Regions from separate parts of the Kitasatospora sp. NPDC096077 genome, predicted to be linked through region 2. Evidence: riboswitches for the same ligand, from Rfam matches in the RefSeq annotation. Region 2 holds a riboswitch; each other region holds the start of a gene.
The links. Region 2 has a riboswitch for cobalamin ahead of ABTZ03_RS41265 (prenyltransferase/squalene oxidase repeat-containing protein). Riboswitches for the same ligand answer to the same signal wherever they lie in the genome.

Region 1: linked by a shared signal. The riboswitch ahead of metE (5-methyltetrahydropteroyltriglutamate--homocysteine S-methyltransferase) and the one ahead of ABTZ03_RS41265 (prenyltransferase/squalene oxidase repeat-containing protein) in region 2 are both predicted to bind cobalamin.
Region 3: linked by a shared signal. The riboswitch ahead of ABTZ03_RS07515 (ribonucleoside-diphosphate reductase subunit alpha) and the one ahead of ABTZ03_RS41265 (prenyltransferase/squalene oxidase repeat-containing protein) in region 2 are both predicted to bind cobalamin.
Region 4: linked by a shared signal. The riboswitch ahead of ABTZ03_RS05750 (cobalamin biosynthesis protein) and the one ahead of ABTZ03_RS41265 (prenyltransferase/squalene oxidase repeat-containing protein) in region 2 are both predicted to bind cobalamin.

Annotation. Positions count from the first base shown of each region.
Region 1 covers NZ_JBEOSV010000101.1:16,915-24,039, reverse strand. Annotated here, with positions in the region: partial or broken gene metE (5-methyltetrahydropteroyltriglutamate--homocysteine S-methyltransferase) at 1-1,970, opposite strand, end outside; cobalamin riboswitch at 2,130-2,374, opposite strand; gene nicT (Nickel transporter NicT) at 2,593-3,702, shown strand; gene ABTZ03_RS41695 (cupin domain-containing protein) at 3,785-4,186, opposite strand; partial or broken gene ABTZ03_RS41690 (MFS transporter) at 4,186-4,981, opposite strand; gene ABTZ03_RS41685 (TetR/AcrR family transcriptional regulator) at 5,113-5,784, shown strand; gene ABTZ03_RS41680 (carboxymuconolactone decarboxylase family protein) at 5,845-6,354, opposite strand; gene ABTZ03_RS41675 (MFS transporter) at 6,485-7,125, opposite strand, start outside.
Region 2 covers NZ_JBEOSV010000098.1:888-8,012, reverse strand. Annotated here, with positions in the region: gene ABTZ03_RS41285 (adenosylcobinamide amidohydrolase) at 59-859, shown strand; gene ABTZ03_RS41280 (TMEM175 family protein) at 872-1,492, shown strand; gene ABTZ03_RS41275 (YybH family protein) at 1,547-1,930, shown strand; gene ABTZ03_RS41270 (prenyltransferase/squalene oxidase repeat-containing protein) at 2,044-3,462, opposite strand; cobalamin riboswitch at 3,568-3,705, opposite strand; cobalamin riboswitch at 3,753-3,905, shown strand; gene ABTZ03_RS41265 (prenyltransferase/squalene oxidase repeat-containing protein) at 4,038-6,908, shown strand; partial or broken gene ABTZ03_RS41260 (hypothetical protein) at 6,905-7,125, shown strand, end outside.
Region 3 covers NZ_JBEOSV010000005.1:133,637-140,761, forward strand. Annotated here, with positions in the region: gene ABTZ03_RS07510 (ribonucleotide-diphosphate reductase subunit beta) at 1-45, opposite strand, end outside; gene ABTZ03_RS07515 (ribonucleoside-diphosphate reductase subunit alpha) at 45-2,450, opposite strand; cobalamin riboswitch at 2,641-2,781, opposite strand; gene ABTZ03_RS07520 (hypothetical protein) at 3,220-4,131, shown strand; gene ABTZ03_RS07525 (glycoside hydrolase family 26 protein) at 4,271-5,734, shown strand; gene ABTZ03_RS07530 (hypothetical protein) at 5,890-6,735, shown strand; gene ABTZ03_RS07535 (glycosyltransferase family 2 protein) at 6,800-7,125, shown strand, end outside.
Region 4 covers NZ_JBEOSV010000004.1:74,788-81,912, reverse strand. Annotated here, with positions in the region: gene ABTZ03_RS05760 (putative cobaltochelatase) at 1-883, opposite strand, end outside; gene ABTZ03_RS05755 (cobyric acid synthase) at 880-2,418, opposite strand; gene ABTZ03_RS05750 (cobalamin biosynthesis protein) at 2,415-3,374, opposite strand; cobalamin riboswitch at 3,468-3,595, opposite strand; gene ABTZ03_RS05745 (helix-turn-helix domain-containing protein) at 3,792-4,484, shown strand; gene ABTZ03_RS05740 (alpha/beta hydrolase family protein) at 4,645-5,763, shown strand; gene ABTZ03_RS05735 (hypothetical protein) at 6,386-7,125, shown strand, end outside.

The DNA of each region.
Region 1 (7,125 bases), on a different contig from region 2:
ATGTGGGTGTGGATCTGGGTGTCCGCCCGGACGCCGGAGGTGGCGAGCCGGAAGGACTCGGTGGCCCAGTCCAGGTAGGCCGGGCGGGCGTCGGCCCGCAGCGGCAGGGTCTCGCGCAGGGCCGGCTCGTCGACCTGGACGACCGCGGCGCCGGCCGCCTCCAGGTCGGCGACCTCGTCGCGCAGGGCGAGGGCGACCTGCCGGGCGGTCTCGCCGAGCGGCTGGTCGTCGCGGACGAAGGACCAGGCGAGCATGGTGACCGGGCCGGTGAGCATGCCCTTGACCGGGCGCTCGGTGAGGTCCTGGGCGTAGCGGAACCAGTCGACCGTCATCGGGTGCGGGCGGGAGATGTCCCCGGCCAGCACCGGCGGGCGCACATAGCGGGTGCCGTAGGACTGGACCCAGCCGTGCCGGGTGGCCAGGTAGCCGGTGAGCTGCTCGGCGAAGTACTGGACCATGTCGTTGCGCTCGGGCTCGCCGTGCACCAGGACGTCCAGGCCGGCCTTCTCCTGGAAGGCGATCACCTCGCGGACCTCGGCCTCCATCCGCTCCCGGTAGGCCGCACCGTCGATCCGGCCGGCCGTCAGGTCGGCGCGGGCCACCCGCAGCTCGGTGGTCTGCGGGAAGGAGCCGATGGTGGTGGTCGGCAGCAGCGGCAGGGCGAGCCGGGCGCGCTGGGCCTCGGCCCGCTGCGGGTAGGCCTGGGCGCGGCGGGCGTCGGCCTCGGTGACGGCGGCGGTGCGGGCGCGCACGGCCGGGTCGTGGGTGATCGGCGAGTTGGCGCGGGAGGCCAGGTCGGCGCGGTTGGCGGCGAGTTCGGCGGTGATCGCGCCGGTGCCCTCGCGCAGGCCGCGGGCCAGCAGCGCGACCTCGGCGGCCTTCTGCTTGGCGAAGGCGAGCCAGCGGGCGATCTGCGGGTCGATGTCGCGCTCGGCGGCGGCGTCGATCGGCACGTGCAGCAGGGAGCAGGACGGGGCGACGTCGACCCGGTCGGCGAGGCCGAGCAGGGTGGCCAGGGTGGCCAGCGACTTCTCCAGGTCGTTGATCCAGATGTTGCGCCCGTCGACGACGCCCGCGACCAGGCGCTTGCCGGGCAGGCCGCCGGCCGCGGCGAGGTCGTCCAGGTTGCCTGCGGCCGGGCCGGTGAAGTCCAGGGCCAGACCCTCGACGGGGGCCTTGGCGAGCACCGGCAGGGCGTCGCCGAGGCGGTCGAAGTAGCTCGCCACCAGCAGCTTGGGCCGGTCGGTGAGGGCGCCGAGCTCACGGTAGGCGCGGGCGGCGGCGTTGAGTTCGGCCGGGGTGCGGTCCTGCACCAGGGCGGGCTCGTCCAGCTGCACCCACTCGGCGCCGGCGGCCTTGAGCTCGGCCAGCAGCTGGGCGTAGACCGGCAGCAGCCGGTCCAGCAGGGTGATCGGCTGGAAGTCCTCGGCCACCCCGGGGGCGGGCTTGGCGAGCAGCAGGTAGGTGATCGGGCCGACCAGCACCGGCCGGGCGGTGTGCCCGAGCGCGAGCGCCTCGCGCAGTTCGCCGACCGGCTTGGCCGGGTTCGCCGCGAAGGCGGTGTCCGGGCCCAACTCCGGTACCAGGTAGTGGTAGTTGGTGTCGAACCACTTGGTCATCTCCAGCGGCGCGACGTCCTGGTTGCCGCGCGCCATCGCGAAGTAGCCGTCCAGCGGGTCGGCGTCGACCGCCTCCCGGTGCCGGGCCGGGACGGCGCCGACGGCCACCGAGGCGTCCAGCACGTGGTCGTAGAACGAGAAGTCACCGGTCGGCACCTCGCCGACGCCTGCCTCGGCAAGCGCGGCCCAGTTCTCCCGGCGCAGTTCGGCGGCGGTGGCCTGGAGCGCCTCGGCGGTGACCGCGCCCTTCCAGTACCCCTCGATCGCCTTCTTCAGTTCCCGGTTACGGCCCTGTCGGGGGTAGCCGTAAGCGGTCGCCACGGTCGCCGCGGCTGCGGACTTCGCTGTCAAGGGACTCTCCTTCGCGAGCCTGATTCCTCATGGTGCCCGGAGACGGCACGAAGGCGCGAAGGGGTGACGAACCGGACGGACCGCCCGTACGGGTACGGCTCCGCCTGGTATGTACGCCGACCCGCCCTCGAGGTCACCGGAAGGCCGCGCGCGAACACGGTCGCGCACGGACAGCGGGCAGGTCTTCGGACTCGCGGGCACGACCGTCCTCCGTGGAGACGGAGGTCGGACACCTACTGGCCGTCGCTTCCCAGACCCGTCCCGGGTCCAGTGCGTATGACGGCGGTCGTTCCCGCTCACCGCTGCGGGGCAGTCCCGGAATGGCCGATCGAACGGCTTCACCGGGTTCCCTCTTACGACGCCCCGCCTGGCGGACGGGGCGAACCAGCTGTACCGGCCACCCTAGAGGCAATCCCGCTGGGCCGGGCCAGAGAATCACTCAATCGTCCGCATGGTGAGACGACGTCACCCCGGCGGCGCTTCGTCCCCGAAGTCCCGGTTTTGCGTTATTGCAACCTTTTCGCAGCTGCGAACGCTTGTCGATGGAACGAGCGAGCCCCTACGGTGTTCCCCGCGTTCCCCGGGGGGCGCCCCCATCGAGGAGCTGGAAAGGCCTGCACGCATGACCCTCACCGAAGAACCGCCGTCATCCGCCCTGCCGCTGCCGCCCCGCTGGCAGCGCGGGGACACCGTCCGCACCGCCGCCCTGCTCGGCGTGATCATCGCGATGCACGTCGTCGCCTTCGGCATGCTGTTCGTGCTGATCGCCCCGAACCACTACACCATCGGCACCCAGACCTTCGGCGTCGGACTCGGCATCACCGCCTACACCCTCGGCATGCGGCACGCCTTCGACGCCGACCACATCGCCGCGATCGACAACACCACCCGCAAGTTGATGGCCGACGGCCAGCGGCCGGTGTCGGTCGGCTTCTGGTTCGCACTCGGCCACTCCACCATCGTGATGGCGATGGCCGCCCTGGTGGCCGGCGGCGCCCAGATCGTCGGCACCCTGGTGGACGACCAGTCCACCACCCACCAGTGGCTGGGCGTCATCGGCACCAGCGTCTCCGGCACCTTCCTCTACCTGATCGCCGCGCTCAACCTGTTCGCGCTCGCCGGGATCTACCGGGTCTACAAGGCCATGCGGGCCGGCCAGTTCGACGAGAAGCAGCTGGAGAAGCACCTCGACGAGCGCGGCTTCATGAACCGCATCCTCGGCCGGCTCACCAAGTCGATCCGCCGCCCCGGCCAGATGTACCCGGTCGGCGTGCTGTTCGGCCTCGGCTTCGACACCGCCACCGAGGTCGCCCTGATGGCCATGGCCGGCTCCGGCGCCGCCTCCGGCCTGCCCTGGTACGCGATCATCTGCCTGCCGCTGCTGTTCGCCTGCGGCATGAGCCTGTTCGACACCCTCGACGGCACCTTCATGAACTTCGCCTACCACTGGGCGTTCTCCAACCCGGTCCGCAAGGTCTACTACAACCTCACCATCACCGGGCTCTCCATCGCGGTCGCCTTCGTCATCGGCACCATCGAGCTGGTCAGCGTGCTGCACGAGAAGCTCGACCTCACCGACCCGGTCACCGGCTGGATCTCCGAGATCAGCCTGGACAACGTCGGCTACCTGCTGGTCGGCATGTTCGTGGTGGTCTGGGCCTGCGCCCTCGCCTACTGGCGCTTCAGCAACGTCGAGCAGCGCTGGGCCGCCCGGGTCGACGCCGACGGCTGACCCACGACGCGCACACGATGCGTACGGGCCCGGCGGACGTGCTGTCCGCCGGGCCCTCCGTTTCTCCCGCGGGTCTTCCCGGTCAGCGCCGTTCCAGCTTCGTCCCGCCGCGCAGGGTGATCGACATCAGGTCGCTGGGGGCGTCCAGCTCCAGCCGGTGCCAGCGGCCACGCGGGACGACGACGGCGCTGCCGGCCGGCAGCCGTACCGTCTCCTCCTCGGCGCCGTCCTCGACCGGGCGGAAGTACACCCGGACGCCGCCGGCCAGGCAGCAGACCGCCTCGTCCGCCGCCGGGTGCATCTCCCAGTGGTCGCCGTGGACGTCGGCGTCGGTCTCCACGTGGAAGGTGGCGACCTGCCAGGTGTCGGCGTCCCCGCCGCTCATCCGGCGTTCGGCGGCCCGGACGTCACCGTCGGGGCGGATCTGCAGCGCCGAGGCGAACAGGTCGACGGCGGTGATGGGGGTGATGGGGGTGGTGGTCATCAACGGGTTCCTTCCAGGAGGGGTTGCGCGGGAACGGTGGGACGGAGGGCCGGCGGTTCCGGCCGGCGGCGCGGCAGCACGGTGATCGCGACCACCGCCGCCAGGGCGAACAGCACCCCGCCGGCGGCCAGGCCGAGGGCGTACCCGTCGTCGAGGGCCGCCGGGTCGGTGGCCGACCCGGTGCGGTGGGCGGCGAGGGTGGCGAGCACCGCCAGGCCGACGCAGCCGCCGAGTTGGCGCGAGCTGCTGAGCAGTCCGGAGGCCGCACCGGCCTCGCGGGGGGCCACGCCGGTGGTCGCGGCGGCCGCGACCGGGGCCAGCACCAGTCCGGTGCCGAAGCTGGTGACCAGGGACGGGCCGAGGACGTCGGTGAGGAAGGTGCCGTCCGGGCCGATCAGGGCGAACCAGCCCAGGCCGACGGCCGCCAGGACGGCGCCGGGCACCAGGGCCGTCCGCGGCGAGCGCCGCGCGGTGACCCGGGTCGCCAGCACCGTCCCCGCGACCAGGCCGGCGGTGAACGGCAGGAAGGCGGCACCGGTGGCGGCGGCGCCCAGGCCGAGCACCTGCTGGAGGTGGAGCGAGACGAAGTAGAAGGCCGCGAACTGCCCGGCGGCGGCCAGGAACACCAGCAGGTTGGCCCCCGCGACCCAGCGGCTGCGCAGCAGGCCGAGCCGCAACAGCGGTGCGGGGGAACGGGGTTCGGCGAGCACGAAGCATGACCCAGCGCCAACTCGCGTACTCCGTCAGCACTCCGCCGGCCAGTACGCCCAGCGCTCCCCCGGCGGCGTTGGCCGCGCCGGGGCGCCCTCGTGAGTTTTTGTACATGTAAGGAAACTACTCCCGAAGGCTCCCCGCTGTCGAGGCGCGGGAGACCGACGCGAGACCGACGCGAGATCGGCGGGAGATCGACGGGGGATGATGGGGGCATGCAGCAGCCCTCCCCCACCCCCCGCAAGGCCACCGGCCGACCGCCCCGCATCTCCCGGGAGGAGGTCGTCGAAACGGCCCGGCGGATCGTGGCCGAGGAGGGCGTCGGGAAACTGACCATGCGCCGTCTGGCCGGCGAGATCGGCAGCACGCCGATGGCGCTCTACCACCACGTGCGCAACAAGGAGGAGCTGCTCGTCCTGCTGCTGGACGACTACGCCGCCCGCGCGCTGCGGCCGGTGGAGCTGCCGGCCGACCCGCGCGAACGGGTCCTCGCGGCGGCCACCGCGATCCACGACGCGCTCGCCGCCTGCCCCTGGATCGTCGAAGTACTGGCCGCCGACGACCTGTTCTCCACCCACGCCCTGTGGTACGTCGAGCGGATCGTCGACGGACTGGTCGACTGCGGCCTGAGCCCGGAACGCGCCGCGCAGGGCTACCGCGCGATCTGGTACTACACCACCGGGGAGATCGTGGTCCGCGCCACCGCGGCCGAACGCCGTGCCGGGGACGACCGCCCGACCTACCGGGAGCAGGTGTTCGCCGCCCTCGACCCGGCGGAGTACCCCCGGCTGGCACAGGTCGCGGGCCGCTGGGAGCCGGTGACCGCCCAGGACGCCTACGGGGACGGGCTCCGCGCCCTGGTGACGGGCCTCCTCGCCGCAGGCTGAAACGCGGAACCGGCCCGCCGAACGAGGTGCTCGGCGGGCCGGTTCGAGGAGCGACGGGGCTCAGGCCCAGGGGTCGGTGAACGCCTTCCCGGGGACGGGCTTGGCGATCAGCGCGATCGCGACGAAGAAGTTGACCTGGCCGATCGCCAGCATCAGCGTGGCCAGCGCCTTCTCGTCGTAGTGCGCGGCGACCTCGGCGTACAGCTCGTCCGACACCCGCTCGCCGTACGGGTTGGGCTGGAGCACGGCCTCGACCAGGGCGAGGGCCGCCCGCTCGGCCGCGGTCAGGTACGGCGAGTCCTGCCAGGTGGCCACCGAGGTGATCCGCTCCTCCGACTCACCGGCCTTGCGCAGGAATCCGGTGTGCAGGACGGTCAGGTAGGTGCTGCCGACGATCTGTCCGGCCCGCAGCTGGACCAGGCTGACGGTACCGCGCGGGATCGAACGGTTGCCGACGGCCCGGAACAACGCGGCCGAGACGTCGGCGAGTTCGGGGACGAGCTCCGCCGGGTCGGTGGCCATCCGGGGGCGCGACGGGATCTCGGCGGTGATCGAACGGGTGGTGGTCATCGTGCTGTCCTCTCGGGTGATCGGTGCTTTCCCTGACCCGACGGACCCCGGCGCCCGAGTGTGACGTCACGACGGAAAATACTTTCTCGCGCCGCCCGCGCCGCCCGCGCCGCCCGCGACGGGCACCCGGTCATGCCCGGTCGTGCCCGGCCCGCAGGCTCAACACCGCGCCGACCAGCAGCAGTCCGACCAGGGCGAGCAGCGGGACGTCCCAGGAGCCGGTGCCGCTGTGCAGCAGGGCGACCAGCGCGGGGCCGAGCGCGGAGATCAGGTAGCCGACGCCCTGGGCCATGGTGGACAGCGCGGCGACGTGGTCCTGGTCGGCGCCCCGGCGGGTGAACAGCACCCCGGCCAGCGCCTGTCCACCGCCCATGCCGATGCCGAGGATCCCGGCCCAGACCGGCGCCCCGGCGGCGGGCGCGAGCAGCACCCCGATCAGGCCGAGCGCGCAGACCACCACCACGCCCAGGATGTGCGGGCGCTGGTCGCGGCGGGCGGCGGCCAGGGTGGGGGCGAGGAAGCCGCCGACGGCGACGCCGAGGATCAGCACGGCCTGGTCGGTGCCGGCGGTGGTCCGGCTCAGACCGGCGTCGACCAGGATGGTGGGGAACCAGGCCAGCGTGGCGTAGAAGACCAGGGTCTGGATGCCGAAGTAGGCGGTCAGACTCCAGGCCAGCGCCGTCCGGGCGACCGGGCGGCGGGCCGCCGGGGCGGTGGCGGCCGGGGCCGGGGCCGGCCGCGCGACCCGCAGCTGCGGGGCCGTGCCCGCCG
Region 2 (7,125 bases):
CCCGCCGGTCGGCCCGGGCCGGGGGCGCGGTAGCGTGCCCGGTCGAGGGAGGTCGGTCGTGGACGGATGGCAGGACGGACGGCGGGACGGACCGGTCCGGGTGGGCCGGTCCGCGCGGGTCGAGGACGGCGCCTGCCGCCACCTGCTGGTGTGGCGGGCCGGGCCGGGCTGGCGGATGGTCAGCAGCGCGGTGCTCGGCGGCGGGCTGGGCGAACGGTCCTGGGTGCTGAACGCCCAGGTCCGGCCCGGCTACGCGCGGATGGACCCGGCCGAACACCTGGCCGAGCTGGCCGCCGCCGAGGGCCTGACCGGCCCCGGCGTCGGGCTGATGACGGCGGCCGAGGTGGACGACTGCACCTGGGCCGAGGACGAGGGCGTCACCGCCGTGGTCACGGCCGGGATCGGTGTCCCGGTCTGGGCGGCCGACCCCGCCGCCCGGCCGGCCGCCCACCGGCCCGGCACGATCAACATCCTGGCCGTGGTGCCGGCCCCGGTCGCCGACGCCGGGGTGGTGAACCTGCTGGCCACCGCGACCGAGGCCAAGGTGCAGGCGCTGCTGGACGCCGGGTACGACTGCTCCGGCACCCCCTCGGACGCGGTCTGCGTGGCCGTCCGGACCGGCGGCGGCGCGGCCGACCCCTTCGGCGGGCCGCGGTCGGTCTGGGGCGCCCGGCTGGCCCGGGCGGTCCACCGGGCGGTGCTGGCCGGCGCCGAACGGGACCGGGCCCGCCGCGCGCTCGGGGCGCCCGTGCCGCACCCGGCCTCCGTCCCGCCCTGCCGGGTGCCGGACCTGCTGGCCGGGCCCGATGCCGCTCCGCCGGCCCCGGCGTTGCGCGGACGGGTGCCGCAGCCCGGCTGAGATGCTCTGCCGGTGGAGACGACGGACACCGGCCGGATCGAGGCGTTCAGCGACGGGGTCTTCGCGATCGCGATCACCCTGCTGGTGCTGGAGATCAGGATCCCGCAGGCGCACGGGGCGGCGGAGCTGTGGCGGGCACTCGGCGCCCAGTGGCCGTCCTACTTCGCGTTCGTGGTGAGCTTCCTGGTGATCGGTGTGGAGTGGGTGAACCACCACACCCTGTTCCGGCACCTGGCCCGGGTCGACCGCACCCTGATGTTCCTCAACCTGCTGCTGCTGATGCTGGTCTCGGTGCTGCCCTTCCCGACCGCCCTGGTCGCGCAGAACCTGCGGAACGGCTCGGCGGCGAACGTGGCCGCGGCCGTGTACGGCGCGGTGATGGTCGGCCAGGCGGTGCTGTTCAGCCTCTTCTGGAACTACGCGACCCGCACCGGCCACTGCTTCGACGCGCGGGTGGACGTGCCGGCCGCCCGGGCCGCCCGCTGGCGGTTCGAACTGGGCCTGGTGGTCTACCCGCTGACCGTCGCCCTGGCCTTCCTGTCCGCCCCGGCGGCCCTGGCCGTGCACGGGCTGCTCGCCCTCTACTACGGCTTCAACCAGGTGCGGGTGCCGCTGCTCGACCGGGCGGGCTGACCGGATGGTGGAACCACGGGCGGGGAGGGCCGGTTGTCGTTACCGTCCAGGGGCATGGACCACGACTTCGACCGCAACTTCAACCACGAATTCGGCACCCGCTTCGCCCGGGACTGGGCGGACGCCTGGAACGCGCACGACCTGGAGCGCATCCTCGCCCACTTCACCGAGGACGTCGTCTTCGCCTCGCCCCGGATCCTCGAACTGATCGGCGACCCGTCCGGCGAGGTGCGCGGCAAGGAGGCCCTGCGGGTCTACTGGGCGAAGGGCCTGAAGCACCTGCCCGATCTGCACTTCACCGTCGAGGACGTCCGGGTCTCGGTCGACACCCTCGTCATCAACTACCGCAACGAGCGCGGCCGGGCCGTCGCCGAGGTGCTCAGCTTCCGCGAGGGCCTGGTCTGCCGGGGCTTCGGCGCGTACGGCCCCGAGGCCTGAGCCGGTTGACGGGTGCCCGACGGCGGATGACCGACGGCGGGCGGACGGACGGACGGACGGCGGACGGACGGCGGCCCCGGACGTTCCCGGGGCCGCCGTCCGCACGGGGTACGTCAGCTGCCGTAGCGCAGCGAGACGGTGTCGCCGAGGTTGACCACGGCGGTGCGGTCGGCGGTGATCGAGGCGCCGCCGTCGGTCGACAGCAGCCAGCTCGAAGTACCGCTGTTGGCAACGCCGTTGAGCGAGGTGATCGGACCGGCGACGCCGCTGGCCGGGGTGACCGCCGTGACGCAGCCGGCCGGGCTCGCGGTGGCGGCCGCGTCGAGCACGTCGCCGAGGGTCGCGGTGCTGCCGGTGGGGGTGATGGTGACCGCGCAGGGGCGCGGGTTGCCGGTGCCGTCGTCGACGATCAGGGCGATCCGGGCGGCGGTGCCCGGGGTGAAGCCGGAGGTGGCCACGAACTGCGGCTCGCCCGCGGTGACCGGGGTGGGCGGGGTGGCGGTGAAGCCGCCGCCCGCGACCGCGCGCAGGCCGTCGACCGAGGCGTAGGCGCTGGGCGAGGTGTCGGTGGGCTGGTAGCGGAAGCCGCCGCCGGGGTTGAACTGCTGGGAGATCAGGAAGTCCACCGGGGTCTTCTTGAACGGGGCGGGCGAGGTGAAGTCCGTGCCCTGCGGGTCGAAGCCGCAGGCGATCAGGCCGGAGACGGCCCAGCCGTTGGAGTCGGTGTTCACCCCGTACATCGCGTTGAACGCGCCCGAGGTGGCCATCTTGGCCTTGAGGAAGCCCTTCGCGGCGAGCACCGCCGGGTCGGTGTTGGCCACCCCGCCGACGCACAGCGAGGCCATCGACGCGCCGGTCATGTCGACGTCGCTGGGCTGGCCGAGGGCGTTCGGGTCGCCCGCGGCCTTGCTGTAGTTCCAGCCGCCGTCGGTGTGCTGGTTGGCGCGCACCACGGCGGTGGAGGCGTCCAGCAGCGGCTGGGGCACCCGCTGGGCGCCGGCCTGGGTGCGGGCGCCGCCGAGGGCGAGCAGGGCGAAGACGGTGCCGTTGAAGTTGGCGGCGGGGCCGTAGTAGCCGGGCGTGGACGTCTGCCAGTAGGAGACGGCGTCGGCGATCAGGTTGCGGCCGGGGCCGACCCGGGCCGGGTCTATGCCCGCCGCGTAGGAGTTGAGGATGCCGCGCTCGTAGTCGGTGACCACCGGGCTGGCGTTCGGCCAGGTCGGGGCGGCGAGCTGGTTGCGGTAGACCAGGCGGGCGTTCTTGGTGGCGTCGCCGCCGGGGGTGACGTCGGCGGCGGCGGTCCCGGCCGCGGCCAGGGCGCTGAACGCCCACTCGTTGGACAGTCCGCTGCCCGCGTAGCCGCCGTCCGCGCCCTGGAGGCTGCGCAGGTAGGCGACGCCGTTGGTGACGGAGGTGCTGATCTGGGTCGGGCTCGCGGTGGCCTGGGCCGGGACGGCGGTGGCGAGCGCGGTGCCGGCCGCGGCCAGGGCGGCGACGGCGGTGGCGAGGCCGCGGTGGAGGGTGCGGGTCATGGAAGGGCTCCTGGGGGGTTGGAGGGCCCCGACCGTGCCCGGTGCGTCGACGGCGGTGCGTCGCTGCGAGGGGCGGCCGACGCCCGGATCGCGTGGACGGACTTCCGCGGAACAGTGCGGCCGCCGGGCATCCGGGCTCGCGGGGAAGGCAGTGCCGCCCCGCACACCGTTGCGCGTCAGCCCCGGATTTCCACCGGGTTCCCCCGCTCGGCCGAGCCGGGACCTTACCGCATCGAATTCGAACGAGCCGTGACGTAGACGATATGACGAATCGTTGACCTCGCTGGTCCGGCCATGGTCTGATGAAGCGTTTTTCCTCCAGGGGGTCAGGGGAAGCCGGTTCGAATCCGGCGCTGTCCCGCAACCGTGTGCCCGTACCGACGAGTCCAGCCGACCCGTCCCGGCGGGCGAGCCGGAATGCCTGCGCCGTGGAGCACGCACGAGCGTCGTCGAGGACTGCGACGCGGTACGGCCCACCCCTGCCCCGGGGTGCCCTGCTGCGCACCCGTGTCCCCGCCGACGCCGCAGTCGACAGGGGAGTTCGTTCCGTGCCGGTCCACAGACACCGTCCCACCGTGTGGCGGCGAGGAACCGCCGCCTCCGCGGCCGCCGCCGCGCTCGCGCTGACCGCGGGCAGCCTGGCCCTGGTGGCCCTGCCCGGGACCGCCGCCCACGCGGACCCGCTGGAGCAGTGCACGGCGACCTCCGGGGCCGTCGTCGCGGTCGACTTCGGCCCGTTCGGCGGCGGCGTGGTCCGCGGCTGCGACGCCCACCCCACCACCGGGATGAACCTGCTGCACAACGGCGGGTTCAGCACCGCCGGCACGGCGCACGACGGCCCCGCCTTCGTCTGCCGGCTGGGCAACCCGGCCTTCCACGACGGCACCCAGTACCCCACGCCGGACAAGGAGTCCTGCGTCAACACCCCGCAGGCGACCGGGTACTGGTCGTACTGGATCGCCCCGGTCGGCCAGGACCACTGGTCGTACGCCACGCTCGGCGCGATGTCGCAGAAGCCCGCGCCCGGCGAGGTCGAGGCCTGGGTGTACGGCGGGACGGACGTCGGCGGCACCACCGGCTCCCCGACCTTCACCCCGGACTCGGTCCGGGCCAAGGGCGGGTCGTCCACGCCCACGCCGACCCCCACGCCCACCCCCACGCCGACCGCGACCGGTACGCCGAAGCCCCCCAAGGCCGACCTGCCCGCCGCGGCCCGCTGGCTGGTCGCCCGGCTGACCGACGGCGACCACGTGTACGACCCCTCGGCGAAGGCGGTGGACTACGACGCCACCACGGACACCGCCTTCACGCTGGCCGCGGCCGGCGGGCAGGACGACACCCTGCGCAAGATCGTCGCCTACCTGGCCGCCCACACCGACCAGTACGCCTTCCCGGGCGGCCCCAAGGCGGCCCCCGTCCCCCGGGCCGTCGCCCAGCTGGCGCTGCTCGCCGAGATCACCGGCGGGGACCCGCGCGCCTTCGGCGGACACGACCTGATCGCCGCGCTCACCGACCACGTCTGCACCGCCCAGGGCAAGCTCGGCGCCTGCACCGCCGCCGGGGACTTCGAGGGCGTCACCTACCCGGTCAACCAGGCCCTCGCCCTGCTGGCCCTCGCCCGCTCCGGCACCGCCCTGCCGCCGACCGCCGTCGCCCGGCTCACCTCCGCCCAGTGCGCCGACGGCGGCGTCTCCTCCGTGATGATCGCCCCCGGCGACCACTGCGACGGCGACCCGGGCACCACCGCGCTGACCGCGCTCACCCTGCGCCGGGCCGGCACCGCGCCCGACACCGTCAAGCGCGCCGACGCCTGGACCGCCGCCCAGCAGAAGCCCGACGGCGGCCTCTGGCCGTACTCCTGGGCCGGCGCGAGCGACACCTACACCACGGCGCTGGCCGCCCAGGCCCTGAAGGCGGCCGGCCGCACCGACGCCGACGCGGCCGCCACCGGCTGGATCGCCGCCCGGCAGCTGCCCTCCGGCGGCTTCACCACCGACCCGGCCGCCACCGACGCGGACCCCACCGCCACCGGACAGGCGGTGCTCGCCCTGGCCGGCACCGACCTCGCCGCGCTCGACCACGACCTGCACCGGAAGCCCGACCTGGCCAAGGGCTCGGCCTACCTCACGGACCCGACCCGGCTGATCGGCGGCCAGTACTACGAGGGCTTCCCGGGCTTCGCCGACTTCGGGCTGACCATCGACGGTGCCTTCGCCCTCGCCGCCACCGGCAGCGACGACAAGGCACTGGGCCGGATCGCCGACTTCCTCGACCAGCACGGCAAGGACGGCAACGGCCGGACGGTGGACGACTGGACGAACGTCGGCACCGAGTTCGCCGGCGGCGGCTCGATCGGCAAGACGGCGCTGCTCGCCGAGGTGGTCGGTCGCGACCCGCGTGCCTTCGGCGGCCAGGACCTGATCGCCGCGCTCGCCGCCATCATCTGCACCGCGCCCAGCCAGGCCCCCGACACCGCCTGCGCGGCCCAGGGCAACTACCGCTATGCGACCTCGGTGTTCTCCCAGTCGCTCGGCATCATCGCCCAGCTCCGGGCCGGGGACGGCGCCCACGCCACCGAGCCGGTGCGCTACCTGACCGGCCTCCAGCACGCCGACGGCTCCTGGCCGAGCCTGATCCCGGCCAAGGGCGACTCCGACGTGGACAGCACCGCGATGGCCGCGATGGCCCTCGACCTGCTCCCCGACGACCCGGCCGCCAAGCAGGCCGTGGACCGCGCGGTCGGGTGGATCGCGGGCAAGCAGCTCGCCGACGGAGGCTTCCCGGGCGCCTCCGGCGACTCCACAAACTCGACCGCCCTGGCCGTCCAGGCGTTCTCGCTGCGGGCCGGGCAGTACGGTCCGGCGATCTCGCGGGCCCGGGACTTCCTGGCCGGGCAGCAGAACCCGGACGGCGGCTTCAACGTCGCGGCGGCCGGGCAGCGCGGCTCGGACGTCCGGGCCTCGACCCAGGTGCTGGGCGGGACGGTCGGCACGTCCTTCGGGACCCTCAAGCGGCCGGTGGCGGCGGGGACGCCGCAGCCGACCGGGTCGCCGTCCGCGACCGCCTCCCCGACCTCCACCGGGTCTCCGACGTCCACCGCCTCCCCGACCTCCACCGCCTCCCCGACCTCCACCGGGTCTCCGACGTCCACCGGGTCTCCGACCTCGGGCGCGACCTCGACCGGCACCCCGGCGCCGACCGGGACGTCCGGGGCCTCCGCGCCCGGCGTGACCGACGTGCCCCCGGCGGGTGCCGGTGACGGCGGGGCACCGGGCGGCGAGGTCCGGCCGGTGGTGGCCGACGCTGCCGCCCCGAACGGCTCCGGCCTGGCCCACACCGGCAGCGACGCCGCCCTCCCGGCGCTGCTCGCGCTGGCCCTGCTGCTGGCCGGCGGCACCGCCGTCGCCGTCTCCCGCACCCGCCTCGGCCAGGGACGGCACCGATGAGCCGCCGACAGGGCCTGGCGGCCGTGCTCGGCGCGCTCTCGCTGATCGGCACCGCGCTGCTCGGCACGGCCACCCCGGCCGCCGCCGCACCGCTGCCGCTGGACCAGTGCACGACCACCTCCGGCGTGATCCTGGCGATCGACTTCAGCAAGTGGGGCGGTCCGGTGCTGCGCTCCTGCGGCACCACGCCGACCACCGGCTACGAGCTGCTCAACCA
Region 3 (7,125 bases), on a different contig from region 2:
CTCGAAGCCGGGGTCGAGCAGCATCTTGCGGTCGTCGGCAGTCATTACTGGCAGGCCTCGCAGGACTCGGGGTTCTCCAGGGAGCAGGCCAGTGCGGCCTCTTCCTCCGGGGTGAGGGTCGGGGTGTTCACGGGCACCGGCGCGGCGGCGCGGGCGGTGCCGGAGGCGGCCTGGGCGATCCGGGTCGCGGGGCGCGAGCGCAGGTAGTAGGTGGTCTTCAGACCCACCTTCCACGCGTAGGCGTACATCGAGCTGAGCTTGCCGATGGTCGGCGCCGCCATGAACAGGTTCAGCGACTGGCTCTGGTCGAGGTACGGCATGCGGGCCGCGGCCAGGTCGATCAGGGCGCGCTGCGGCAGCTCCCACGCGGTGCGGTACAGCGAGCGCACCTCCTCGGGCAGCCAGCCGAGCTCCTGCACCGAGCCGTTGGCGTCGCGCAGCGAGTCACGGGTCTGCTGGTCCCAGACGCCGAGCTCCTTGAGCTCGCGCACCAGGTACGGGTTGACCTGGAGGAACTCGCCGGAGAGCGTCTCGCGCTTGAACAGGTTGGAGACCTGGGGCTCGATGCACTCGTACACGCCGGCGATGGACGCGATGGTCGCGGTCGGGGCGATCGCGAGCAGCAGCGAGTTGCGCAGGCCGGTCTCGGCGATGCGGGCGCGCAGCGCGGTCCAGCGGTCGGCCCACTGCGGGGCGGCCGTCGGGAAGTGGTCGATGTGCAGCTCGCCGCGGGCGGCGCGGGTCTCGCCGTAGGCCTCGTGGCGGCCCAGCTGCTCGGCCAGGTCGGCGGAGCGCTCGTAGGCGGTGAGCATGATGCGCTCGGCGATGAGGGTGGACAGCTGCTTGGCCTCGGCCGAGTCGAAGTCGAGCCGCAGCTTGAAGAAGACGTCCTGGAGGCCCATCACGCCGAGGCCGACCGGCCGCCAGCGGGAGTTGGAGGTGCCGGCCTCGACCGTCGGGTAGAAGTTGATGTCCACCACGCGGTCGAGGAAGGTGACGGCGGTGCGCACGGTGGCGTCCAGCCGCTCCCAGTCCATGGCGTTGATCAGGTCGGCGGCGGTGGCGCCGGCGGCCACGTGGGCGCCGAGGTTGACCGAGCCGAGGTTGCAGACGGCGGTCTCGGAGTCGTCCGTGACCTCCAGGATCTCGGTGCACAGGTTGGAGGAGTGCACCGTGCGGCCCGGCAGGGCGGTCTGGTTGGCGGCGCGGTTGGAAGCGTCCTTGAAGGTCATCCAGCCGTTGCCGGTCTGCGCGAGGGTGCGCATCATGCGGGCGTAGAGGGTCTGCGCCGGGATGGTGCGGACAGCCTTGCCGGCCAGCTCGGCCTTGACGTAGGCCTCGTCGAACTCGGCGCCCCAGAGGTCGACCAGCTCGGGCACGTCGGCCGGGGAGAACAGCGACCAGTCGGCGTTGGCGTTCACGCGGCGCATGAACTCGTCCGGGATCCAGTGCGCCAGGTTGAGGTTGTGGGTACGGCGGGCCTCTTCGCCGGTGTTGTCGCGGAGCTCCAGGAACTCCTCGATGTCGGCGTGCCAGGTCTCCAGGTAGACGCAGGCCGCGCCCTTGCGGCGGCCGCCCTGGTTGACGGCGGCGACCGAGGAGTCGAGGGTGCGCAGGAACGGCACGATGCCGTTGGACTTGCCGTTGGTGCCGCGGATCAGGCTGCCGCGCGAGCGGATGCGCGAGTAGGACAGGCCGATGCCGCCGGCGTGCTTGGACAGCCGGGCGATCTGCGCGTAGCGGTTGTAGATCGAGTCCAGGTTGTCCAGCGGCGAGTCCAGCAGGTAGCAGCTGGACATCTGCGGGTGCCGGGTGCCGGAGTTGAAGAGCGTCGGCGAGGAGGTCAGGTACTCCAGGCGGCTCATCAGGCCGTACAGCTCGGACACCTCGCGCACGGACTGCTCGGTGTCACCGACCGCCAGGCCGCAGGCGACGCGGAGCAGGAAGTGCTGCGGGGTCTCGATCACCTTGCGGGTGATCGGGTGGCGCAGCAGGTAGCGGGACTGCACGGTGCGCAGGCCGAAGTACTCGAACCGGTCGTCGCCCTTGGCGTCGATCAGGGCGTCCAGGGCGGCGGCGTGCTTGGCGACGAACGCGGCGGTGGTGTCGCCGATCAGGCCCTCGGCGTGGCCGACGGCGATCGAGGCGGCGAAGGTGGTGGAACCCTGGCTGTTCGCCTCGTCGACGATCTCCAGGGCGAGCAGGCGGGCCGCGAGCTTCGAGTACTGGGGGTCCTCGGCGATCATCGACGCGGCGGCGTCCACGGCCAGCCCGCGGAGCTCGGCGAAGTCCGAGCCGGCGTGGCGGCCGCGCAGCGCGGCGGCGGCGACATGGCCGGGGTCGACCTCGGCGAGGTCGACGCTGCGGTCGGTGAGCAGCCGCAGGAGCGCGCCGCCGGGGTCGGCGACCGTCGGGTCGACAAAGGCGGTACCGGTGCCCTGGGCGGGCAGGGTGACTGAGGCAGCGGTGGTCAAGGCGCTCTCTCCTGGCGGCGATCGGCGGCGTGATCGGGGTCACCCGGGCCGATCTGGGCAGGGGAGCACGGCGCGAACGCAAACGACGTCGCGAGAGGTGTCTCCCCGGCCCGCCCGCGAGGCCCGGAGGGGTCGTACTGGTGCTTGTGCGGCCTCTGCGGGAGGGCCGTGCGCACGCTGGTCGGCAGGTACTCGGACTCGCGGCGCGGCTCCTGGAGCCGCCCGCACACCGCTGCGGGGCAGTCCCGGATTCGCACCGGGTTCCCCTGCATCGACAGCAGAAGCGAGCATACATGTAGTGGCATCTCTCCGATGCGACACCACATGTAGTGCGGCGTGGCGTGTTGGAGCGATGACCGGTGGTGTCGGGCGAGGGGCCTTGCGGCGCTTGGCGGGAGGCCTCGCAGAGGCGGCCGGAGGCCCGGGTGAGGCCGTCGGGAAGCCCGGTCGTGTGTACGGGACGCCCCGGTCCGCGCCGACGGCGTCCCGGTTCCGGCACGGAATGGTCACCGGGCGGATCGGCGGTCGGGCGCATGCCCTACGATCTGGGCGCATGAGCGACGGAACTGGCGTACCTGGGCACGGGCCGCAGGGAACGTCTCCCGCCGGGCCGGGGGGCGCACGGAATCAGCAGCCGGTGGTACCGGGACCGGTGCCGCCGCCGAGCGGGGGCTTCGGCCCGCCGCCGCCCTCGTACGGGCCGGTGGCGCCGTCCGCGCAGCCGCTTCCCCAGCCCGTTCCTCCGGTGCCGCAGCCGCAGGCCCAGCCGCCGCAGCCGCAGCCGCAGTGGCAGCAGCAGCCCCAGCCTCCGCAGCCCGTTCCGACGCAGCGCGCCGAACCCGACTGGGCGGCGCTGGCGGACCGCAACGAGGCCGAGGGCAAGCGCAAGCGCAGGCTCAAGGTGATCGGCATCGTCGCCGCGGTCGTCGTGGTGGGCGGCCTGGCCGCGGGCGGCGCGGTGCTGCTCCAGGGCAAGAAGGACGACGGTGGGAAGGCGGTCGCGGGCCAGACCTCGACCGCCTCCGGCCGGCCCACGGCCACGCCGTCGAGCCCGTCCGGCAGCCCGGGGGGACAGTCCGGCCAGACGGACGACCCGTCGAAGCCGATCTGGGAGGCCGCGACCGACCCGGCGCCGCAGGACGCGGGCGCGCTGTTCTCCGCGCAGCAGCTGACGATCAACGGCGCGACCTGGAACCGGACCATGGTCGCACTGGACCAGCCGTGCTGGGACGGCAATTCGACGACCGGCGGGCTCGGCAAGGTGCTCGGCGACCAGGGGTGCCAGAAGGTGCTCCGGGCGACGTACGTCTCCGGCGACAGCGCGGTGACCGTCGGCGTGGCCGTCTTCGACCACAAGATCCAGGCCGAGACCGCGATGAAGAACTACGCCGGCCAGCTCAAGGGTCTGCCGGCCGCCGGCGCCCCGGCCTTCTGTGCCAACCCCGGCTGCACCAACACCCACAACAGCCTCGGCCGGTACGCCTACTTCACGGTCGAGGGCTCGGCGAAGGGCGGCAACAACCCCGACGCCACGGCGACCGCGGCGGCCTCCGGATTCTCCGAGTACGTGAAGGGCCAACTGCTGCAGCGTGCCAAGGCCGCGGGCTCCGCCGCGCCGGGAGCGCAGGGCACGCCGCCCCCGGCTCCGGCGGGCTGACCTCCCCCGACACCCCGGTCCCGGCGGATTCGTTCGCGGGGGCCGGGGGAGTGTGACAGGCTCTCGGGCAGTCATTCGTACGCGTGTTCCGGTTGGGTCCGTGGGGGTCGGTACCGGCGAGCAACCGGAGGAGTGGTCCGTGGCGCTGCCCAGTGCCCTGCGCGGCAAGCCCGCCGTCCTGGCCGTGGCCGGGGCGGTCGTCGCGACCGGCGCGTTCGTGCTGCTGGGCCGCGACGGGCGGACCGACCGGAGCGACGTCGAACAGCCCTCCCGGGCACCGGTGTCGGTGGGCGCGCCCGGACGCACCCTGCCGCCGGACGTGGGCCGGGACCTGTTGGCCCGGGATCCGCAGGCCTCGCCGAACGCCCGCGCCGTCGACCAGTTCCTGACCGACCTGGAGAGCCAGGCCCGTACCGGGAAGAGCGGTGGGACGGTGATCGGCCAGCACGTCGAGGCGCACAACGAGCGCAACAACCCCGAGTACGGCGACTATCGCGGTACCAAGCAGGTCGGCTACTACTACCGGAAGGCCGCCGACATCACCGGCAAGCTGCCGGGCTTCGTCGAGACCGACCTCGGCCCCGGCTACGGCCAGAGCGCCTGGGGCGTCGGCAACCCGCGCTCCTACTCGGCCGGCCGCTGGCCCACCTGCCGACCCGGCTGGCAGTACACCGACGACGCCGTCGACCTGCTGGCCGCCGTCTGGTCCGGCCACCCACGCGCCGACGACGGCACCTACGGCACCTCCGGCGTCCAGCACAACTGCGACGGCAGCAGCACCGAACTGCCGGACAACGGCGGTGCCCCGGCCGGGATCGTCGGGATGTCCTTTCACCAGCCCTACCCCGGATCGGACGTCAAGTCCTTCGACCGGGTGCTCTGTTCGAACTCCCCCACGGCCAAGGACCCCGGCTGGTTCGGCCGGGTCGTGGACAGCCAGCACGACACCCCCGAGTACCGGGCGCTGGTGTCCGACCTCTCGTACCTGGCGGATCACCTGGAGTACCTGGCGGCGCACGACGTGCCGGTGCTGCTGCGCCCGTATCACGAGATGAACGTGCAGGACTGTGCCAGCAGGTTCTGGTGGGCGGGCCAGAAGCCGGCCGAGTACCAGGCGCTGTGGCGGATCACCTACCACTACCTGGTGGACACCAGGGGGCTGCACAACCTGCTGTTCGTCTGGACGCCGGTGTCCTGGGACGGCGCCCCGGGCGTCGACCCGTGGGACTACTACCCGGGCGCCCAGTACGTGGACGTGGTCGGCGTGGACGACTACAGCGGCAGCCCGGCGCACCCGATCGGCACCGGCGAGGTGTGGACCAAGCGCTACTACGACGGGCTCGCGGCCTACGACAAGCCGCGGATGCTGGCCGAGTCCTTCGCCGTCCCGGTCAACTCCCGCCAGCCGGACACCTTGCGGCGCACGCCGTGGACGATCTGGACGGTCTGGGGGCAGTCGCTCACGGAGAAGAACCTGACCCCGGACCAGCCGCGCAACACGGCGGCCGACGTCAACGCCACCTACCACAGCCCGCTGGTGCTCACGGGCGGCTCCGGCGCGTTCGGTCCGGGCATCGACTGGGGCGGTCTTCACGTCCGTTGAGCCGTCGGGTCCGCACCTCTGCCGGGAACCGGTGACCACCGCGTTGAACGGGTTGGATTCCGGGCCCGTTGCGGTGTGTGGCATTCTGTGGCGGCGAAACCGTGGGGTTGTTCGGTACACGGTCGGGAGAGGGCCCGGAGGGGCGGGGGTAGGGGATGACACAGACGCGTCCGATGCGCGGGGTCGGCGCCCTGGCGGTCGGTTGGGGCGTGGTGCTGCTCGCCTGGGCGGCGTACAACTGCTTCGGTCAGGTGGGCTTCGCCACCTACCTCAAGGGCATCTTCTACTACGGCGGGTCGTCGGTGGACGCCGAGACCGGGAGCCTCAACTACGGCCTGCTCTACCTGGTTTCGGGCATCCTCCTGCTGCGCGGGCGTGGCTGGGCGCTCGGGGTGGCGGCGGGTGTCGCGCTGGTCGAGGGCTACAACCGGGTGCGCAGCCTGACCGGCGCGCTGCTCGACAAACCCCAGCGCGAGTGGTTCACCGGCACCACCGAGGGTTGGCTGAAGCTCGCCACCTTCGGGCTCGGGGTGGTCGTCACCGCGACTCTGATCGTGCTGCTGGCCCGGTCGAAGTGGCGGGAGCGGGCCGGGGAGTCGGGTGGGGAGCCGCACTGGTCGATCCTGCAGACGGTCCCGTCCGCTCCGAATCCGGTTCTGTACCCGCAGCCGCAGCCGCAGCCGCAGCCGCAGCCGCAGCCGCAGCCGCAGCCGCAGCCGCAGCCGCAGGCCGCGTGGCCGCAGCAGCCGCCCGCCCAGCCGGTGTGGCAGCAGCAGGTCCCGCCGCAGCCGGTCGCCTGGCCGCCGGCTCAGCCCCAGCCGGTCCAGCCCCAGCCCGCGTCGCCGGTCCCGTACGCCCAGCCGCCCGCCCCGTACCAGCCGCCCTACGCCCAGCAGCAGTGGCCCGCCGCCCCGCCCGTCGCCCCGGGCCCGGTGGCGCCCGGACCGGTCGCGCCGCCGCCCACCGACCGGCCGTCGGCGGACCGGCCGCCGCAGACCTGACCGCCCGTGAACGACCGGCCCCGCCCGGGGCCGGACCGACACCAGACGAGGAACGATTTTCGCCATGCCATCGACAGCCCCCGTGCGGACGGTGCTGACCACCTCGCGCGAGGCCGCCCGGCTCGCCGAGCGACAGATGTCGTGGAAGCCCCGGGTGTTGCCGTTCTACGTGGCCTTCCTGATCATCTTCGCCTTCTCGATCTGGGCGTACGTGCCCAACCCGACCCCGCTGGGATGGGCGATCACCATCCTGTGGGGCATGCCGGTGTTCGGCGTGCTGATCGGCTTCCAGGGCGTGCTGATGGTCCGCCGCCGGCTGCGGCAGGTGGGGCGGATGACCCCGCCCGCGCCGGTCGAGGACGACTTCCTGATCGTGCTGGTGCCGACCAT
Region 4 (7,125 bases), on a different contig from region 2:
TGCGCCCCGCCCAGGCGGCCAGCGCGACCGCGGTGCGGGCCATCACGATGTCCGCGCGCAGCCCGTCCACCTCGAACGCCGCGCAGACGGCGGTGATCTGACGCAGCGCCACCTCGGTGAGCTCGACCTTCGGCAGCAACTCCCGTGCGGCGGTGATGTGTCCGGCGAGCGCCCGCTCGTCCTCGGCGAACCGCGCGGCGAACGAGGCCGGGTCCGCGTCGTACGCGAGCCGGCGCCGGACCACCTCGGCGCGCTCGGCCGGGTCCCGGGTGGCGGCGATCTCGACGGTCAGCCCGAAGCGGTCGAGCAGCTGCGGCCGCAGCTCGCCCTCCTCCGGGTTCATCGTGCCGACCAGCAGGAACCGCGCCGCGTGCCGCACCGACACGCCCTCGCGCTCGACGTACGAGCGGCCCATCGCGGCGGCGTCCAGCAGCAGGTCCACCACGTGGTCCTGGAGCAGGTTGACCTCGTCGATGTAGAGCACGCCGCGGTGCGCCTTGGCCAGCAGCCCCGGCTCGTACGCCTTGACGCCCTCGGCCAGCGCGCGCTCCAGGTCGAGCGAGCCGACGATCCGGTCCTCGGCCACGCCGACCGGCAACTCGACCAGCTGGGAAGGCCGTTCCGAGCCCGCCGGGGCGTGGTGCGGGCCGTCCGGGCACTGCGGGTCCGGCGCGGCCGGGTCGCAGGCGAACCGGCAGCCGTCCACGGCGGCGATGGCGGGCAGCAGCCCGGCCAGCGCGCGCACCATGGTCGACTTGGCGGTGCCCTTCTCGCCGCGCACCAGCACGCCGCCCACGGCCGGCGAGACCGCGTTCAGCAGCAGCCCGAGCCGCAGGTCGGCCATGCCGACGATCGCGGTGAACGGATAGCGGACGTCACTCATGCGTCACTCCCAGGTGCCCCGGGCGGGAGGAACGGCAGCGTTCCGGCCGCCGGCACCCCGCCTTCGATCAGCTTCCACAGCGCGTCGGTGTCCGCGTGCTCCTCGATCAGGTCGCCCAGCCGGTCCAGCCGGGCCTCGCGCGCCGCGGCGAACGAGGTGTCCGGCGCCGGGACGAACGCCCGGCCGGCCGATTCGGCGACCTCGCGCAGGAGTTCACGGCGGAAGCCGTCGTTCTCCAGCGCGCCGTGCCAGGTGGTGCCCAGGACCGGGCCGACCCGGCAGCCCTCCAGGTCCTGCCCGCGGTCATCGGAGAAGAACGCCTCGCCGCCCTCCACGGAGACGACCCCGTGGTGGATCTCGTAGCCCTCGACCCGTTGCCCGTAGGCCATGCCGACCGGCCGCGCCAGCTCCTTCTCGGCGCTGAAGCGGACGTGTGTCGGCAGCAGCCCGAGCCCGTCGACCGTTCCGGCCCCGGACTCCACCTCGTCCTCGATCGAGCGCGCCAGCATCTGGTAGCCGCCGCACACCCCGAGGATCGGCAGCCCGGCCGCCGCCCGCGCCTTCAGCGTCGGCTCCAGGCCGCGCTCGCGCAGCCAGGCCAGGTCGGCCACGGTGGCCCGGGTGCCGGGCAGCACCACCAGGTCGGCGTCGGCCAGCTCCTCCGGCCGGGTCACCCAGCGCACCAGCACGCCCGGCTCCTGCGCCAGCGCGTCCAGGTCGGTGAAGTTGGACAGCCGGGGGAAGCGCACCACGGCCACCCGCAGCACGTCCGCCCCGAGCGGGCCGGGCCCGTCCGCCCGGTCCGCCACGGTGGACAGGTCCAGCGAGTCCTCGGCGTCCAGCCACAGCCCCGGCAGCATCGGCAGGGTGCCCAGCACCGGCCGGCCGGTCAGCTCGCGCAGCATCTCCAGCCCGGGCGCCAACAGCCGGGCGTCGCCGCGGAACTTGTTGACGAACCAGCCCGCCACGTGCCGCTGGTCCTCCGCCGACAGCAGTGCGAGCGTGCCGTACATCGCCGCGAACACCCCGCCGCGGTCGATGTCCCCGACCACCACCACCGGCAGCGCGGCGGCCGTGGCCAGGCCCATGTTGGCGATGTCCCGGTCGCGCAGGTTGATCTCGGCGGGCGACCCGGCGCCCTCGCAGACCACCACGTCGTAGCGGGCCCGCAGGTCCGCCAGGCACTCCAGGGCGCGCTCCAGGAGGACGGGCTTGCGCTCCCGGTAGTCCAGCGCGCCCACCTCGGCGACCGCCCGGCCGAGCAGCACCACCTGGCTGCGGCCGTTCGCGCCGGGCTTCAGCAGCACCGGGTTCATCGCCGCCTCCGGCTCCACCCGGGCGGCCTGCGCCTGCATCGCCTGGGCCCGGCCGATCTCGGCACCGTCGGCGGTGACGAAGGAGTTCAGCGACATGTTCTGCGCCTTGAACGGCGCGACCCGCACCCCCTGCCGGACCAGCCAACGGCAGATCCCGGCCGTCACCACGCTCTTGCCCGCGTCCGAGGTCGTCCCCGCGACCAGCAGCGCGTTGCTCATGCCGTGCCCCTCCTCCACAGACGGATCGCCAGATGCCCCGCGACGGACGTACCCAGCGCCAGCACGCCCACCCGCCGGGACAGCGCGCAGGCCCGTTCGATGTCGTCCACCGTCACGGGCCGCAGCTCCGCCCCCAGCACCGGCCGGTGCTCCACTCGCTCGCCGTACTGAAGAGTCCCGCCCAACCGCACGCCCACCGCGCCCGCGAACGCCGACTCGGCCTGGCCCGCGTTCGGGCTCGGGTGCGCGGAGCCGTCCCGGCGCCAGACCCGCCAGGCGGTCCGCGGTTCGGGCGCGGCGGCCACCGTCAGCAGCGCGGTCAGCCGGGCGCCCGGCCAGCCCGCGACGTCGTCCAGCCGGGCGGACGCCCAGCCGAACCGGGCGTAGCGGGGCGAGCGGTGGCCGACCATGGCGTCCAGGGTGTTCACCGCGCGGAAGGCCAGCAGCCCCGGCGTGCCCGCCAGGGCGCCCCAGGTCAGCGCGTTCACCACGGCGTCGGCGGTGTTCTCGGCCACCGACTCGACCACCGCGCGGGCGATCTGCGGCCCGTCCAGCGCGCTCGGATCCCGCCCGCACAGGTGCGGCAGCCGCTCCCGGGCCGCCGTCAGATCGCCCGCGGCGAGCGACCGGCCGATGGTGCGCGCCTCCCGGGTCAGCGAGGTGCCGCCGAGCACCGTCCAGGTCGCCGCGGCGGCCAGCGCGGCCCGGCCCAGGGGGCGCCGGCCGACCGTACGGTCCAGGGCCAGCGCCCCGGCCGCGACCGTGCCCACGCACAGCGCGGTGTACGCCGCCCCGGCGGCGCGGTCGTCGCGCCACAGACGCCGCTCCAGGCGGTTCGCGGCGCTGCCGAACAGGGCGACCGGGTGGCCGCGGCGCGGGTCGGCGAACCGGGCGTCGGCGGCGTAGCCCGCGACGGCCCCCAGCGCGAAGGCGGCGGCGCGGGTCAGCGGGCGCACGGCGGCGCGTGGTCGGGGTCCGGCGGGGCAGCGCGCATCGCGTGGGTGTCCTCACTCAGGGTCCGCGCCCTGGATCGACGTACCGGGGGCGAGAGTCTCCTGGCTTCCGGGTCGGACGCACCCCCGGGCCTTCCAGCGGCTCCTGACGGACCACCGTGGCACTTCCGGGCGTGCTCCCCGGTGACAGTGGCGGGACCGCGCCGGACTCGCACCGGCTTCCTCTCCATGCCTCCGTTTGGCCCCAGGATCCCATCACGGGCCCGATCCGGGAGTCAACCGAGGTCACGGAGGGGTTGGTCACAGGAACGGCCCGCTCCGGGCCTGTGCGATCGCCCAGCGCGGCGGCGGCCCGACCGGCCCGGCTTCGTGCGTTCGGCGGCTGGGGGCGTCGCGCCGGCCGCGCCTACGGTTCGGGCCATGCGCCGCAGAAAGCCACCCGCCGTCGCCCCCGCCCCGGTGCCGTTCGCGCCCGGCGCCGCCCGCGCCCACCGGGCCGGCCTCGGGCTGACCCCCGAGCAGGTCGCCGAGGGCATGGCCGCGCACGGGGTGCGGCTGCTCCCCGGTCACGTCCTCGCCTGGGAGCTCGGCGGGTCGCGGCCCGGCGAGGCCGAGCTGATCGCGCTGGCCCGCGCCCTCTGGTGCCCCGTCGCCGAGCTGATGGACGGTCGGCCGACGAGCCTGCGCGACCACCGGCTGGCCCGCGAGCTCACCCAGGAGACCGTCGCCGAGCGGGTCGGCATGGCGCCGGCCGACTACCGGCGGGCCGAACTGACCGGCCACTGGGACGGCGACCCGGACCAGACCCTCGCCCTCGCCCAGGCCCTGGGCCTGCGGCTCACCGAGCTGGTCGAGGCCACCGGCCGCGGCGAGGCCCTCGACCGCCTCCTGCGGCAGTGCGTGACCGGCCGCTGGCAGTCCCAGCTGCGCCCGATCGCCCGCCTCGTCCCCGTCCCCGAAGCCGATCTGGCGGCCGTGCTCCCGGTCCTCCACCAGGAGCACCACGCCCCCACCTACTGGGGCGCCACGGCCAGTCCCCGCACCGCCACCCCACCCCTCACCCCCCGGTTCTGGCACCTCCTCAGCACCCGGGACCCCGCCGTCCCCGTCTGACCCGGCCCGCCGCCTCCCGTCCCCTCCCGCACCCGCCGTCCCCTCCCTTCCCCTCCCGTCCCCGTCCCCCGGACGGGCCAGCCCGGTGGCCGGGGGTGCGGTGCGCCGGTGGACTGGTGCTCGAAAACCGTCCGGTGCGTGAAACAGAGCGGGGATCGAGATGCGTTGGGGAACCGCAGCCGTCGTGGCGGCCGCCGCCGCGGGGGCGGCCGTGTTGGTGATCGGCCGCCGGGCCTCCGAGCGAATGGTCCGGCCGGGGGCGGGGCCGGGGGCCGGGGGATCGGAGTCCGGGCCGGTACTGGTGCAGAGCCTGGCGGCCGGCCGGGTCACCTTCAACCGGCGCCCCGAGAGCCTGCGGCCGGGCCGCTGGGCCGTGGAGTGGGAGGACGGCGGGCACGCGGTCGTCGAGGAGATCCTGCACCGCGACGAGCAGGGCGTCACCCGTCGGCTGGTCCGGGCGGACCGGGGCACCCTCGTCCCCGGCACCGAGGTCCGCTTCACGCCGCGGGTGCACCTGGGCGATCCGACCCGGGCGCTCGGCCTGTCCTTCACCGACACCGCCGCCGAGGGTGAGCTGGGCCCGCTCCCCGCCTGGCGGGTCGACGGCACGCGCGGCACCTGGGTGATCCTGGTGCACGGGCCCGAGGCGGACCGCCAGCAGACCCTCCCGGTCCTGCCGGTGCTGCACCGCCTGGGCCTGCCGGTGCTGTCCGTCACCTACCGCGGCGACGAGGGCGCCCCCGCCTCGCCGGACGGCCTCAGCCACTTCGGCGAGACGGAGTGGCGGGACGTCGAGTCGGCGGTGCGGCTGGCGCTCGACAGCGGGGCGGGCCGGGTGATCCTCTACGGCTGGTCGGTGGGCGCGACCATGGTCCTGCAGGCGGCGGCCCGGTCGGCCTGGGCCCAGGCGGTCCGCGGCATCGTGCTCGACTCGGTGGTCCTGGACCTCCCCGCCTCGGCCCGCCGGGACGCCGCCCGGGCGGGTTACACCGGGGTCGCCGCGGAGCTCGGCGCGCTGGCCGCGCAGGGCCGCACCGGGGTCGACCTCGCGGACTTCTCCCGCCTGGCGGAGGGTACCGACCTGCGGGTCCCGACCCTGGTGCTGCACAGCCCGGACGACCAGCTGGCCCCCTTCGGCACCGTGCAGCGCCTGGCGGCGGCCCGCCACGACGTGGTGAGCCTCCAGCGCTTCCCGGGGGCCGAGCACGCGGCCCTGTGGAACTCGGCGCCGGACCACTACGGCGAACTCCTGCGGCGCTGGCTCACCCCCCTCCTCTGAGCCCCCCGCTGCACCGGAGGTCACACCCGCCGCACCGGACGCCCCCCGCACCGGAAGACACCCGCTGCACCGGAAGACGGCCCGGCCGACTTCCGGTGCAGCGCCGCGTTCCGGCCGGCGCCCGCGGCCTGGCCGGATCCCGGTGTTCCGCTTCCACCCCGCCCCGTCCCCCGCGCCCCTCGACGCCCGCCCGGACACGGAGAGTGACCGCTCGAACGGGCAGCGCGACACCCCGCCACCACCCTGGCATGCCCCCGCCACACGTTTCCGGCCAGGCGGTTTGCCTCTGTTGCCCGATCTTGCCTGGGTCTCGCCCGGGCCCCGTCCCCGGCCGAGCGGTCGTACGGACAACCGGATGTGACAGAAGGCCGGTGCAAGGGGAAGACTGCTCGACGTGACGTCTCGGAACCCGCGCGACCGTGATGCCCCGCTCCCGCCGACGATCGGTACCGGTGCGACGGTGACCCGTCTCCCCGGTACGGCCCACCGGCCCGCCGGTGGCAGGCCGGGCGGGGCAGGTGTACCCCGGCGACGAGGGCCGGCGCCGGCGCCCGGCCGGGGCCGGGTTCCGGTACCCGAGGGCTTCCCCGCACCGGCCGAACTGGCGCCGCTGGCCCGTCGGATGCTGGTGGACGCCGTCCGGATCGCCCGCTGGGCCGGGGAGCTGGCGGAGGTCGACAAGCGCGGCGAGCTGCTCCCGGAGGACGCCCGGGCGGCCGGCCGGGCGCTGGCCATGACGGTCGGCGCGGCAGCCAAGGCCTGGGGCCAGGCGCTGCTGGTGGGCCTGGTGGAGGCCCGGGACGGCGGAGCCGGCCCCGGCTGGCGCCTGCACGCCTGGGAGCACGACGACGAGGCCGTGGTGCGCGGCTGGTCCGGCCTGTTCGACGCCTGGACGCTGCTCGCCCCGGTCCCGCCCGCCGCGCTGCGCGGGGTGTTCGCCGTACTGGCCGGCCAGGCCGTCGACCAGGCCCCGCAGCTGCTGTCCTTCCTGCACCTGGTGGACGGTCCGGTGCAGGAGAGCGAGCTGCTGGAGCTGCTGCGCCGCGGCCTGGACGAGCGCCGGGTCGGTGCCGGTCTGGGCAACCCGGGCCTGTCGCCGGTCCCGCACGCCGCCTCGGCGGTGTCCGCGGTGCGCGGCACCTGCCGGGCGCCGCAGATCGACACCCCGCCCGCGCCCTCCGACGTGGCCGCCGTCCTGGACTGGATGCTGGACGGCCTGGCGGCCGTCGGTGCCGTGGTGCGCCGGGACGCCGCCGCCGAGCTGTCCCCGCTGGGCCACTGGGCGGTGCGGGCCAAGCTGGAGGAGATCTGCACGGTCGCCCAGACCGCGGCCGGGCACATCGAGCAGAGCGCCTTCGAGCT